2 regions of the Variovorax sp. 05T418 genome follow, and region 1 is predicted to be linked to the other one. Evidence: predicted binding sites of a transcription regulator. Region 1 holds the regulator's gene; the other holds the start of a gene.
What was found. Region 1 encodes sigma-54, which starts transcription at its own class of promoters, with help from an activator protein. Its sites were predicted from a motif close to TGGCANGNAANCTGCTTT; they were not measured.
Positions count from the first base shown of each region.

Region 1 (7,122 bases):
GCCGCCGGTGCCGGTGGTGGTGGCTCCGAAACCCGCGCGCCCGGCCCCGGTGCCGGCCGAGGCCAATTCCCTGCCGCCATCGAACGATCCGCTCGGCGACCTGGCCCGCGCGCGCGCCGGCGGCAACAGTGGCAGCACCACCACGGCTTCCGCCGCGCCCAGCAGCAACAGCGCGGCGGCGGGTGCCGATCCGTTCATGTACTTCGTGCAGGCGGGCGCCTTCCGCACCACCGACGACGCCGAGGCCCAGCGCGCCAAGCTGTCGCTGATGGGTGTCGAGGCCCGGGTCACCGAGCGCGAGCAGGCCGGCCGCACGGTCTACCGGGTGCGCGCGGGCCCGTTCAACAAGAAGGACGAGGCCGATCGCCTGAAGGAGCGGCTCGACAGCGGCGGCCTCGAATCGGCGCTCGTGCGCGTGCAGCGCTGAGCCAGCCGGCAGGCGCCGCGGATATTCTTTAAGCTTCGCCGCGCGGCATGGGCCGCCGCCAGGATCGCCCTGGGCATGCCGCACGCGGGAACTCCGCGCGGCGCGCCGGCTCAGTCTGCCGTACCCAACAGGAGAACTCTTTCAATGAAACGTCGTGACTTTTCGCTGGCCGCCACCTCGCTGGGCCTGCTTTCGCTGGCTGGCAACACCGCACACGCCCAGGCGCGCGCGCCCAAGGCCGGCACCGAGTACCTGGTGCTCGACAAGCGCGTGCCGGTCGACGCGCCGGCGGGCAAGGTCGAGGTGATCGAGTTCTTCTCGTACAACTGCCCGCACTGCAACGACTTCGAGCCGCAGCTGGAAGCCTGGCTAAAGACGGTGCCCAAGGAAGTGGCGTTCCGCCGCGTGCCCGTGCCCTTCGTGGGCAACGACGTCGAGGCCAAGCAGCGCCTGTACTACGCGCTCGAAGCCATGGGCAAGGTCGATGAATTCCAGCCGAAGGTCTTCGACGCCATCCACAAGCAGCGCCAGAACGTGAACGGCGATGCCAACATCATTGCCTGGGCCGGGGCCAACGGGCTGGACGGCGCCAAGTTCAAGGAAGTCTTCACCTCCTTCGGCGTGGCCAGCAAGGCCAAGCGCGCCGCGCAGCTGACCGACGCCTACAAGGTGGCCGGCGTGCCGGCGCTGGCCGTGAACGGGCGCTGGTACGTGGACGGCGAGCTGGCCGGCAACATGACCAAGGCGCTGCAGGTCACCAACTACCTGATCGGCGAAGCGAAAAAGGGCTAGCCCCCACGCTGCGCGGCACTTCGTGTCCGCTGCGCCCACCCCTTGCAGGGGCGGCACCTGCGGCCCGGCGAAGCCGGTTCCGCGGTGTCTCCCGATGGGGACACCGGCCCGCTTCGGCGGGCCTTTTTCATCGGCGTTGGTGGCTGGTGCTGATCCGCCGCATACAATGGTTCAGAGCAAGTTTCGTGCCTCTATGACATTGCCCTCCTATCCCCACACCACCCCCTTCGTTCGCCGAATCCGCCGCCTGGCCGCCGGCGCGCTGCTGCTGGCCGGCCTGGCCTCGGGCGCGCTGGCCGAGACCGCCGACCGCAGCAAGCCGATGAACATCGAATCCGATGCAATGCGCTACGACGATCTCAAGCAGACGAGCGTGTTCACGGGCAACGTGCTGGTCACCAAGGGCACGATCATCATCCGCGGCGCGCGCATCGACGTGCGCCAGGACGCCGAGGGCTACCAGTACGGCGTGGTCACGGCGGCGCCCGGCAAAAGGGCCTACTACAAGCAGAAGCGCAATGCGCCCGACGAGTGGATCGAGGGCGAATCCGAGGTCATCGAATACGACAGCCGCGCCGACAACGTCAAGTTCATCCGCAATGCCGTCATGCGCCGGCTGATCGGCGCCACGCCCAACGACGAGAGCACCGGCGCGCTCATCGTCTACGACCAGAGCAACGACACCTACACGGTCAACGGTTCCACCGTGCCGCCCAACACGGGCGTGAACGCACCCCCAGGCGGACGCGTGCGGACCATCCTCACGCCCAAGAGCGCCACCGCGCCGGCGCCCGGAGCCTCGGCGCCCGCCGGCGGACGGGCCGCGCCAGCGGCGGCCGCGCCCCAGCCGGCACCCGGTGCCGGCCTGCGCTCGAGCACCACGCTGGGCGGCGACGGGGAAAGGCGCAAGTGATCGAAGCCGCTGGAACCCAGAACGCCGACGGCACGCCGGGCAGCCGCCTGGTGGTGCGCGGCCTGCAGAAGAGCTACGGCAGCCGCAAGGTCGTGCGGGATGTCTCGCTCGACGTGCAAAAGGGCGAGGTCGTCGGGCTGCTCGGCCCCAACGGCGCCGGCAAGACCACCTCGTTCTACATGATCGTGGGGCTGGTGCGGGCCGATGCGGGCGAGATCACCATCGACGGCGAGCCCATCGCCCACATGCCGATCCACCGGCGCGCGCGCATGGGCCTGAGCTACCTGCCGCAGGAAGCCTCGATCTTCCGCAAGCTCACGGTCGAGGAAAACGTGCGCGCCGTGCTCGAGCTCCAGCGCGAGCCCGACGCCAGCGGCAAGCCCGCGCCGCTAACCAAGCAGCGCATCGAGGAGCGCCTCTCGGGCCTTTTGGCCGACCTGCGGGTGGACCATCTTCGCGATTCGCCCGCGCTCGCGCTCTCGGGCGGCGAGCGGCGCCGGGTCGAGATCGCCCGCGCGCTGGCCACGCAGCCGCGCTTCATCCTGCTGGACGAGCCCTTTGCCGGCATCGACCCGATCGCGGTGATCGAAATCCAACGGATCATCAGCTTCCTGAAGGAGCGCGGCATCGGCGTGCTCATCACCGACCACAACGTGCGTGAAACGCTGGGCATCTGCGATCACGCGTTCATCATCAGCGACGGGCATGTGCTGGCACAAGGCACACCCTCGGAGATCGTCGACAACGCCGAAGTACGCAGGGTGTACCTCGGCGAGCACTTCCGGATGTAAGGGAGGAGTCGGTCTCCATGAAGCAAGGGCTGTCCCTTCGCGTTTCGCAGCACCTGGCGCTCACGCCCCAGCTGCAGCAGTCGATCCGGCTGCTGCAGCTGTCCACGCTCGAACTGAGCCAGGAAGTGGAGCAGATGCTGGACGAGAACCCGTTCCTCGAACGCACCGCGGAAGAAGCCGCGCGCGAGGAATTCGGGCTCGACGCCATCGACACGCCGGTGCCGCGCGACGAGGCCGGTGAAGCCGCCGAGGGCGAATTCAGCTCGGCCCCGGCCAGCAGCGCGACCGCCACGTCCAGCGAAACCGCCTCCACGGCCGAGTCCGAGGTTCCCGCCGCCGACGCCACCGAGCGCGAGCCCGACTGGGAAGGCGACGGCACCGTCGACATGGCGCCCGACGACAGCGAATGGGGCAGCGATGCCCCCGCGCGCCAGAACAACCTGGGCGACGACGAGCGCGCCGACGCCACCGAGCTCGCGCGCAGCCAGGAGTCGCTGCAGTCCTTCCTGCACCGGCAGGCGCTGAGCCTGCGGCTCAACGAGAACGACAGCGCCGCGCTGCGCTTCCTGATCGAATCGCTCAACGACGACGGCTATCTCGAAGACTCCCTGCCGGCGCTGGCCTCGGGCCTCGCGGGCGACGACAACGACCAGTTCGACGAGCTGGTGCACCACTTCCAGGTGGCGCTCGGCCTGCTGCAGAGCCTGGAGCCGGCCGGCGTCGGCGCGCGCGACCTGGGCGAATGCCTTTGCATCCAGCTGCGCGCGCTCGCCAGCGAAAGCGAGACCGAGGAACAGGCGCTGGTGCGCAAGACCGCCATCGCGATCTGCAAGCAGCCGATGGAGCTGCTCGCGCGGCGCGACTTCAAGCGCCTGGCCACGCTCACGCGCACCAACGAAGAGCTGGTGCGCTCGGCGCTGCAGGTCATCTCGCGCCTGGAGCCCAAGCCGGGCCGCCGTTTTGTCGATGTCGAGCGCAACATCGTGATTCCCGACGTGATCGTCACCAAGATCGGCCGCGGCACCAATGCCAAGTTCCGCGTCATGCTCAACCCCGAAGTGATGCCGCGGCTGCGCGTGCACGACATCTATGCCGGCGCGCTCAAGTCGCACAAGGGCGAGGGCAGCCAGGCGCTGTCGCAGCGGCTGCAGGAGGCGCGCTGGTTCATCAAGAACATCCAGCAGCGCTTCGACACCATCCTGCGCGTGAGCAACGCCATCGTCGAGCGGCAGAAGAGCTTCTTCGTGCACGGCGAGCTCGCGATGCGACCCCTGGTGCTGCGCGAGATTGCCGACGAACTCGGCCTGCACGAATCGACCATCTCGCGCGTGACCACGGCCAAGTACATGTCCACGCCTTTCGGCACGGTCGAGCTCAAGTACTTCTTCGGCTCGGCGCTGGGCACCGAGACCGGCGGCAATGCATCGAGCACCGCGGTGCGCGCGCTGATCAAGCAGTTCGTGAGCTCCGAGAGCATCAAGAAGCCGCTGTCCGACAGCCAGATCTCCGAGATGCTCAAGGAGCAGGGCATCGAGTGCGCGCGCCGCACCGTGGCCAAGTACCGCGAGGCCCTGCGCATCGCGCCCGCCAACCTCCGCAAGGCGCTGTAGAAAGCCGCCGATGGCCCGTCGCCTGCTGTCGCGCTGTGGGCAATGGGTCTTCGCCATGGCGGCGGTGCTGCTGTTCGCCGGCTGCGCCACCCTGCCCGACGAGGCGCCGCGCCCGGGCACCCGGGCCATGGCCGCCTCGGCCGACACCGCGCTCGGCAAGATCGCGCTGGCCTCGCAGCCCGACCCCGACCTGAGCGGCTTTCGCCTGATGCCGGGCGGCGATTTCGCCTTCGACACGCGCATCCAGCTCGCGCGGCGCGCCCAGCGCACGCTCGACGTGCAGTACTACCAGATCGAGAACGACGAGACCGGCCGCTACCTGCTGCGCGCGCTGCGCGATGCGGCCCGGCGCGGCGTGCGCGTGCGGCTCCTGATGGACGATCTCTACACCTCGGGCGAGGACGAGCTGCTGCTCGGCCTGGCCGCCACGCCGAATGTCGAGCTGCGCCTGTTCAATCCCTTTCCGGCCGGGCGCGGCAGCCTGCTCAGGCGCTTCACCGCCTCGCTGTTCGACTTCAGCCGCGTCAACCGGCGCATGCACAACAAGCTCTTCATCGCCGATGGCGCGATGGCGGTGGCGGGCGGGCGCAACATCGGCAACCAGTATTTCAGGCGCACGGCGGGCGAGAATTTTCTCGATCTCGATACCTTCGTCGCCGGCGCGCTGATTCCGCGCCTGGGCGCGCTGTTCGACCAGTACTGGAACAGCGTCTATGTGCGGCCGGTCCAGTCGGTGGTGGCCAGCACACTGACACGTGACGAGCTGCAGAAGCGCTTCGACACCGCCACCGGCCCGGACACCACGCCGCCGCCGCCCCGGCCCGCGCCCAACGACCTGCTCGGCTACAGCCCGATCGCCGAAGACCTGGATGCCGGCAAGCTCGACCTGATCTGGACGCTGGCCGAGGCGTATGCCGATTCGCCCGAGCGCGTGATCGGCAAGACCGCCTCGTACGGCGGCGTGCCGCTGCTCGACGTCGACAGCGTGCGCTACAACGTGGTCGAGCAGATGCGCCGCGCGCGCTCCGAGGTGACCATCGTCTCGCCCTACCTGATCCCGGGCAAGGCGGGGCTCGAAGTGATGCGCGAGATCCGCCGGCGCAACGTGAAGATCAGCATCGTCACCAATTCCTTCGCCGCCACCGACGAGCCGCTGGTCCACACCGCCTACCGCCGCTACCGGCCCGAGATGCTCGAGCTCGGCGCCGAGCTGTACGAACTGAGCACCACGCGCACGCGTCGCAGCGTGCGCCTCGGCCTGTTCGGCACTTCGGTGGGGCGGCTGCATGCCAAGTCGGCGGTGATCGACCGGCAGGTTCTTTTCGTTGGCTCGATGAACTTCGACCCGCGCTCCGAAACGCACAACACCGAGATCGGCCTGTTCATCCGCAGCCCCGAGATGGCGCAGCAGACGCTCAAGCTCATCGAGGTGCTGAAGCAGCAGGGCGCCTACCGGCTGCGCTTTGCGAAGGACAGCGGCAATGCGCGCATCGAGTGGATCAGCGAGGAGGAGGCCGGCCGGACCACCGTGCTGAACGAGGAGCCCGACTCCGATTTCTGGGGCCGCACCATGCTCGAGATGCTGGCGCCGCTGACGCCCGAGAGCCTGCTGTAGTCCGCGCGGCTCAGCTGCTGCTGCGCACGCCCGACAGCAGCTTGAGGCCCAGCAGCACCATCACGCCGCCGGCCGCGCGGTCGATCCAGGCCTTGTAGCGCAGATAGGCCGAGCGCGGCGCCGCCGACGACAGCGCCAGCGCGACGACCGCATACCAGCCGGTCTCGATGCAGAAGATCACCGCCGGCACCGCAAGCGCCAGCGCCAGCGGCACCTCGCGCGGCAGGAAGGCCGCGAAGATGCTGGCGTAGACCACCGCCGTCTTCGGGTTGCTGACCTGCGTGCCCATGCCGAGGAGAAATGCGCGCCGTGCATTGCCGCCCGTGCCTGCGGCCGCGCGTTCCTCCTGCGCGGTGGACAGCGGCTCGCGCGCACCGCGCCAGATGCGGATGCCCAGGTACACAAGATAGGCGCCGCCGAGCAGCTTCACCGCCAGGTAGAGCGCCGGCACCGCGAGGAACGCCGCCTGCAGCCCGACCAGCGCCGCAATCGCGAACACCACGCCGCCCGCGCCCATGCCCAGCGCCGCGGCCAGGCCGTCGCGGCGCGACGACGACACGGCGGTGCGCGCCACCATGACGAAGCTCGGTCCGGGGCTCATGGCCCCGACGATCATCGCGCCCGCGATGCCCAGCAACGGAACCGTGATGCCGCTCATGGTTGCCTCCTTCTTCTTCTATTGCTGCACATTGACCGCTTCGACCTGCACCAGCAGCTTCACCTTGTTCTCGAAGCCGAAGTTCAGGCCCCAGGTGATGCCCCAGTCGCTGCGCTGCACCGTCGTCTCGAAGTCGCCGCCGCAGACCTGGCGGTTGATGAGCGGGTTCAGGTAGCAGTTGAAGCGCACGGCCCTGAGCGTGACGGGCCTGGTCTGCCCCATCAGCGTGAGCGTGCCCGGCACGTCGGCCACCTTGTCGCCGTTGAACTCGATGCGGTCCGCCACGAAGCGCCCGGTCGGGAATTCGGCCACGTTG
Region 1 is NZ_JBFTLJ010000011.1:79,761-86,882, forward strand. It holds gene AC1DMS_RS21665 (SPOR domain-containing protein) at 1-427, shown strand, start outside; gene AC1DMS_RS21670 (thiol:disulfide interchange protein DsbA/DsbL) at 572-1,219, shown strand; gene lptA (lipopolysaccharide transport periplasmic protein LptA) at 1,413-2,132, shown strand; gene lptB (LPS export ABC transporter ATP-binding protein) at 2,129-2,923, shown strand; gene AC1DMS_RS21685 (RNA polymerase factor sigma-54) at 2,941-4,533, shown strand; gene AC1DMS_RS21690 (phospholipase D family protein) at 4,544-6,148, shown strand; gene AC1DMS_RS21695 (LysE family translocator) at 6,159-6,806, opposite strand; gene AC1DMS_RS21700 (YceI family protein) at 6,825-7,122, opposite strand, start outside.

Region 2 (7,122 bases), on a different contig from region 1:
GACCTTCCATGCTCGACACCATCCAGGCCATCAACAAGACCGCTGCCTTCAACCGCTGGGCCGGCTTCGAGGTCACGCGCGCCGCCGACGGCGAGGCCGAATTGCGCATGCAATGGCGCGAGGAAGACATGGGCCAGTACGCCGGCTTCCTGCATGCCGGGTTGATCGGCGCCATGCTCGACACCGCCTGCGGCTTCGCGGCCGCCACGGTGGCGGGCCGCGTGCTGGCCTCGCATTTCTCGGTGAACTGTTTGTCGCCCGCGCTGGGCCGTGCCTTCATCGCGCGCGGCAAGGTAGTGAAGGCGGGGCGCAAGCAGGTGTTCACCACCGCCGAGCTCTATGGCCAGGGCGATGGCGACAGCCTCAAGCTCGTGGCGACGGGGACTGCCATCCTGGTTCCGGTGGAAGCGCCTCCGCCCGCAAAGTGACTGCGGTCTTGGCGCTGGCGCGCCGGCGCTTGAGCCCGAACAGCGGCCGCAGCCCGTTGAAGCGGCGGATCAGCCCGTCGTTGAGCAGCCAGCAGCCCACGATGGTCAGCGCGACCAGCAGCGTGGGCTCCAGCACCGGCCCCAGCGCGAGCGGAGCCAGCAGCGCAACGCCCGCGATGATCAGCGTCTGGTGCAGCACGTACCACGGGTACACCGACTCGTTGGCCCAGCGCAGCCAGGGCCACGGACGGTTCAGGTGGCGGTGGCCGTGGCCCAGGATGGTGGCGACCGCCAGCCACAGGTAGAGCATGCGCAGGGCGTCCATCGGTACGCCGGAGGGCGGGCCCTTGGCGCCGAGCCGCAGCACGATGAAGGTGGTGATCGCCGCCGCCGCCAGCGCCAGCGACACCCGACGCAGGCGCTCCAGTTCGCGCCACACGCCCGTGTCCACGCCCATCCAGTAGCCGTAGAGGAACACGGTGAAGTAGATGCTGTGCAGGTGAAAGTCGCGGACCAGGTTGTGCGTGGGCGGAAAGTGCCGCGCCAGCAGCATCGTCCAGACCAGCAGCGGAAGCGCCGGCAGGAGCAGCAGCTTCCAGCCGCGCAGCCCGTTGAATCGGCGGCGCATCCACTGGCCGGCGGGTGACCGCCACAGCGGCAGCGTCAGCGCGATGAGCGCCGTGTAGCTGAACAGGTAGGGCAGGTACCAGAGGTGGTTCCAGGTGATGCCGAACTCCGCGCCGTCGAAGGCCGCCTTCGGCCACGGATCGCCCATCGAAAGATAGCGCAGCAGGAAGGCGCCGAAGCCCGGCGCCACCAGGCCGCTGGCCACGCCTTGCGCATAGGCCTGGTAGGGCACGACCACCGCCATGCCGAAGGCCAGCGGCAGCATCAGCCGCACGCCGCGGCTGCGCAGCAGGCTCCAGGTGCCGTGGCTGCGGCTCAGGAAGCCCAGCGACACGCCCGAGACCAGGAACACCAGGTCCATGCGCCAGAGGTTGAGCATGCGCATCGGCCACTGCAGCCATTCGGCTGCATGCGGGCTCTTGAGGTGCCAGGGCCAGTCGGCCACGTAGTACATCGCCACGTGGTACAGGATGACCAGCAGGAAGGCCAGCGCGCGCAGCGCGTCGATGTCGTGCCGCCGGTCGGGCAGGGGGGCTGGGGTGGTGCTCATCGGCCGATGGTTGTGTCCACCCGCCGCGCGTGGCCTGCCCGCGGGACGGATCGCCGGCCTTTTGTGACGAGCGGTGCCCTCCAGGGACGAAATTCGCCCGCCGGGTGCGGGGATCGCGAGAATCCCGGGCATGGCAGATTCCCGAAAGAACCTGTACGAGCGCTACGAACCCATCCGCCGCCGCGTGGAAGTGGGCTTCTGGATCGTCTTCATGGCGCTGCAGGCGGTGTTCAACACCACCGTCGCGCTGGTCGACGCGCGCGACCGCGCCGTGCCGCGCGCCGCCTGGGAAATCGTCACCTGGGAGGTGTCGAGCCACCTCGTGCTGCTGGCGCTGGTGCCGGCGGTGGTGGCCATCCAGCACCGGCTGTCGCCGCTCGCGCGCACCCACCTGCTGCGCTACCTGGGCTGGCACCTGGCCGCCAGCGTGGTCTTCAGCGTGGTGCACGTGGCGGCGATGTTCGCGCTGCGCGCCATGGTCTACGCGGCGGTTGGCGAGCGCTACGACTTCGCGGGCTGGACCGGGCGCTGGGGCTACGAATACCTGAAGGACGTGCGCGCCTACCTTTCGATGGTGTTCGGCATCTGGGTGTACGGCGTGTTCATGCTGCGGCTGCAGGGCGAGGCGCGCGTGCTCGACCCGCCCGAGGCGGCGGCGGCAGCGCCGGCCGAGCCCGCCAAAGCCCATCGGGCTGCCGCGCCGCCCGCGCGCCCCGAGCGCTTCCTGGTGCGCAAGCTGCGGCGCGAGTTCCTCATTGCCGCGAGCGACATCGACTGGCTCCAGGCCGAAGGCAACTACGTCGGCCTGCACGTCAACGGCCACGACTACTTGCTGCGCGCCACGCTCACCGATTTTCTGGCGCAGCTCGACCCCGCCCATTTCGTGCGCGTGCACCGAAGCCACGCCGTCAACCTCGGCCGCATCAAGGAAATCGAGCCGCTCGACGGCGGCGATGCCCGGCTGCACATGCACGACGGCAGCACGGTGCCCTGCAGCCGGCGCTATCGCGACGCCTTGCGCGCCGGGGCGAGCTGACTGGGGCGGTGCGTCGATTCGTCCTGTTCCGGTGCGGCCGCCGCACTGCTAACGCCCATTTCCGGCAATGACGCACCACGAACGAGCCTTCAGGCACCATTTTTGCTTTCTTGCGGCGCTGCCCCGAGCAATTCGGGTGCATGCACCAATTCAAACCAAAAACTGCAAGAAGCTCCAATGGACGCACTCAAACAGGGCGCAGACGCGCTGTTCATTCTTCTCGGCGCGATCATGGTGCTGGCCATGCATGCCGGTTTCGCCTTCCTGGAACTGGGCACCGTGCGCAAGAAGAACCAGGTCAATGCGCTGGTCAAGATCCTGGTCGACTTCTCGGTCTCGACCATCGTGTACTTTCTGGTGGGCTATGGCGTGGCCTACGGCACCCACTTCTTCGTGGGCGCCACCGAGCTCGCAGCCAAAAGCGGCTACGAACTCGTGAAGTTCTTCTTCCTGCTCACCTTCGCGGCGGCCATTCCGGCGATCATCTCGGGCGGGATTGCCGAACGTGCCAAGTTCTGGCCGCAACTGATCGCTACCGCGGTCATCGTCGGCTTCGTCTATCCGCTGTACGAGGGCATTGCCTGGAACAAGGCCTTCGGCATCCAGGCCTGGATCGCTTCGGCCACGGGCAGCGAGTTCCATGACTTTGCCGGCTCGGTGGTGGTGCACGCGGTGGGCGGCTGGCTCGCCTTGCCGGCCGTGCTGCTGCTGGGCGCGCGCCGCAACCGCTACCGCGGCGACGGCTCGCTGAGCGCGCATCCGCCGTCGAACATTCCTTTTCTGGCGCTGGGTGCCTGGGTGCTGTGCGTCGGCTGGTTCGGCTTCAACGTGATGAGCGCGCAGAGCATCGACAAGATCTCCGGCCTGGTGGCCGTCAATTCGCTCATGGCGATGGTCGGCGGCACGCTGGTCGCGCTGGCGCTGGGCAAGAACGACCCCGGCTTTGTCTACAACGGCCCGCTCGCCGGCCTCGTGGCCGTGTGCGCGGGGTCCGACCTGATGCATCCGCTGGGCGCGCTGGTGGTGGGCGGCGTGGCCGGGGCCATCTTCGTGGTGATGTTCACGCTCACGCAGAACAAATGGAAGATCGACGACGTGCTCGGCGTCTGGCCGCTGCACGGCCTGTGCGGCACCTGGGGCGGCATCGCGGCGGGCATCTTCGGCACGCAGGCGCTGGGCGGCATCGGCGGCGTGAGCGTCTGGGCGCAACTCATCGGCACCTTGATGGGCGTGGCATGGGCTGCGCTCGCGGGCGCGGCGGTGTATGGCGCGCTCAAGGCCACGCTGGGGCTGCGGCTCACGCAGGAAGAGGAATACGACGGCGCCGACCTGTCGATCCACCACATCTCGGCGACGCCGGAGCGCGAGGTGAACTGGTAGGCCGGGTTCCTGCAGGGCCGGCCTGCTTGGGCTATTCTCGGCGCCCCTTACAACCGCCGAGGAGTAGAACCCATGACAACAACAACACCCGCTCGCTGGCTGCGCCGCGGCGTCGCCGCACTGGCCGGCAGCCTGCTGATGCTTTCGTTTTCTTCCACGGCGCAGGCCGGCGCTCCGCAGGTCAAGGCCCAGGCGCCGGGCTTCTACCGCACGATGCTCGGCGACTTCGAGGTGACGGCGTTGTTCGACGGCACCATCGACCTGGAGCCCAAGAAGCTGCTCACCAACACCACGCAGGCACAGGTCGGCAAGCTGCTCGATCGCGGCTTCGAGAAGGACACCGTGCCCACCTCGGTGAACGCCTATCTCATCAACACCGGCAGCAAGCTGGTGCTGGTCGACACGGGTGCCGGCGGCCTGTTCGGCCCCACGCTCGGCAGCCTGCAGGCCAATCTCAAGGCCGCGGGCTATCAGCCCGAGCAAGTCGACGACGTGCTCATCACCCATATGCACGGCGACCATGTCGGCGGCCTCGTGCAGGACGGCAAGCTGGTGTTCCCCAACGCCACCATCCACGCCGGGCAGGAAGACGCCGACTTCTGGCTCGACAAGGCCAACCTGGAGAAGGCTTCCGCCGAGATGAAGGGCTTCTTCCAGGGTGCGATGGCCTCGCTGAACCCGTATGTGGAGGCCGGCAAGTTCAAGGGCATGAAGGGCAACACCGACCTGGTGCCCGGCATCAAGGCCGTGCCCGCCCATGGCCATACGCCGGGCCACAACATCTACCTGGTCGAGTCCAAGGGCCAGAAGCTGGTGCTGTGGGGCGACCTGATGCACGTGGCCGCCGTGCAGTTTGCGCAGCCGCAGATCACCATCTCGTTCGACGTCGATTCGAAGCCGGCGGCGGCGGAACGCAAGAAGGCCTATGCCGATGCGGCCAAGGGGCGCTACCTGGTCGGCAGCGCGCACCTGCCGTTCCCGGGGCTGGGCCATGTGCGGGCCGAAGGCAAGGGCTACGTCTGGGTGCCCGTGGATTACCAGCAGGTGCGATAGACAGCCGGCCGGCCGGCCGGCTGAAGCTTGAACGGCGCGGGCAGGTGTTGCCGCGCCAGCAGCACGAATGTGCGCGCTGTAGCAAACTCGCCCGACCGCTCCGCTCCACACTCCACGCCAACATGACCCAAGCTCCCCCCGCCCTCGAAGTCCTCCCGCGCGATCTCTCCGCCTACCGCAAGGGCAACGTCGGCATCGACTATGTGCACCGCTTCGAGTCCGGCAAGCCGGGGCCCCACGTGCTGATCAACGCGCTCACGCACGGCAATGAAATCTGCGGCATGACCGCCGCCACGCACCTGCTCGACACCCAGGTGCGCCCCAAGATCGGCACGCTCACTGTGAGCTTTGCCAATGTGGAAGCCTACGAGTCCTTCGACCAGGCGCTGCCTTTCGACAGCCGCCAGCTGGTGCACAACCTCAACCGCATCTGGTCGCCCGAATGGCTCGACGGCACCGAGGACAGCCCCGAGCTGCGCCGCGCCCGCGCGCTGCGGCCGGTGGTGAGCGCGGCCGACCACATCCTGGACATCCACTCCACCAGCCAGCCGGTGATTCCGTTCTGGGTGTATCCCGCCTTCGAGCGCAACGCCGAGGCGGCGCTGGCCATCGGCCGTCCGTCGGTGCACCTGGTGATGCCCGACGGCCTGGGCTCCGGCACGCCGCTGATCCAGCATGGCCGCCATGGCCTGCCCGATGGCAAGGGCGTGGCACTGGTCGCCGAATGCGGCCAGCACTTCCTGCGCTCGGCCTCCGAGCTGGCCACCGCCATCTCGCTCGACTTTTTGGCGCACTTCGGCCTCATCGACAAGGACCCCGCCGCGCCGGCGCCCGGCCCGCAGCGCCGCTTCGAGCTGCTGCAGACGCACGTCATCAGGTCGGAAGACTTCGCGTTCGTGCGCCCGCTGATCGGCTTCGAGACCTTTGCCAAGGGCGAGCTGATCGCCACCAACGGCCCGGACGAGATCCGCGCGCCCTGCGACGAGTGCACGATCTTCATGCCCGCGCAGCGGGTGATCGTGGGGCGCGAGGCGGTTTATTTGACGAAGCCGATCTGAGTCGGCGATGAAGCCCTCAAGGCTCCATCAATTTCGAAATCTGTTCGCGAAGTGATGGCAGATCCACAAGACGCTGCGGATCACCTCGGCTCATACCGGCACCGCCTCGCGCAGCACCTGATCACGGAACTTCGGCGGCAAGCCGTTGGGCGTGAGCACGTCGACTTCCATGCCAAGAAGGGCCTTCAACTCGTGCCTGATGGCGCCGATGTCCATGAGAGTGGTCTGTTCCGTAGGTTCGACCAGCAGATCGAGATCGCTGTCGGGTCCGTCTTCTCCACGCGAAGCCGAGCCGAACACTCTCACGCTGCTGACGTGATGACGCAGTGCGATCTCGCGGATGCGGACGCGGTGCTGTGACAGAGCTTCAGAAGGACGCATGGGGCGCAGTGTAGTGCGGCTGCGGGTTCAATTCACGCCGCAACGAACAACGCCGGATCCACCATCGCCCGATTGAGCATCACGGACCAATGCAGATGCGGCCCCGTCACGCGCCCGGTGGCGCCGACGGCGGCGAGTTGCTCGCCGGTCTTCAGCACGTCGCCCACCTTTGAATCGATGCGGCTCAGGTGGCAATACATCGTGAGCAGGCCGCCGCCGTGGTCGAGCCACACCGTGCCGCCGTTGAAGAAATAGTCGCCAGTGTCGATCACGCGCCCCGGCAGCGGCGCCAGCACGGGCGTGCCGGTGCCGGCCGCGATGTCCATGCCGCTGTGCGGATTGCGCGACTGGCCGTTGAACACGCGGCGCAGGCCGAAGGAGCTGGAGCGGCGGCCGGGCACGGGCACGCGCATCTGCAGCGCGGCGTCGGGCCGCAGGTCGGTGAAGGTGGCCATCACGGTGGCGAGGTGCGCGCGCTCGCGCTCGTAGCGTGCTTCGTCCTCCGGCGACAGGTCGACGGTGCGCGGCGGCACCGTGAGGCGCTGCTCGCGGTATTGCTTGGGACTCACGGTGTAGGCGATCTGCTTTTCGTTGCCGCCCTCGGGGCGC
Region 2 is NZ_JBFTLJ010000007.1:107,949-115,070, reverse strand. It holds gene AC1DMS_RS16040 (PaaI family thioesterase) at 9-428, shown strand; gene AC1DMS_RS16035 (acyltransferase family protein) at 364-1,605, opposite strand; gene AC1DMS_RS16030 (LytTR family DNA-binding domain-containing protein) at 1,736-2,641, shown strand; gene AC1DMS_RS16025 (ammonium transporter) at 2,819-4,021, shown strand; gene AC1DMS_RS16020 (MBL fold metallo-hydrolase) at 4,094-5,074, shown strand; gene AC1DMS_RS16015 (M14 family metallopeptidase) at 5,197-6,132, shown strand; gene AC1DMS_RS16010 (nucleotidyltransferase family protein) at 6,223-6,513, opposite strand; gene AC1DMS_RS16005 (peptidoglycan DD-metalloendopeptidase family protein) at 6,546-7,122, opposite strand, start outside.
Region 2: a site for sigma-54 is predicted at 2,733-2,750, ahead of AC1DMS_RS16025 (ammonium transporter). Genes of this name have one in related genera too.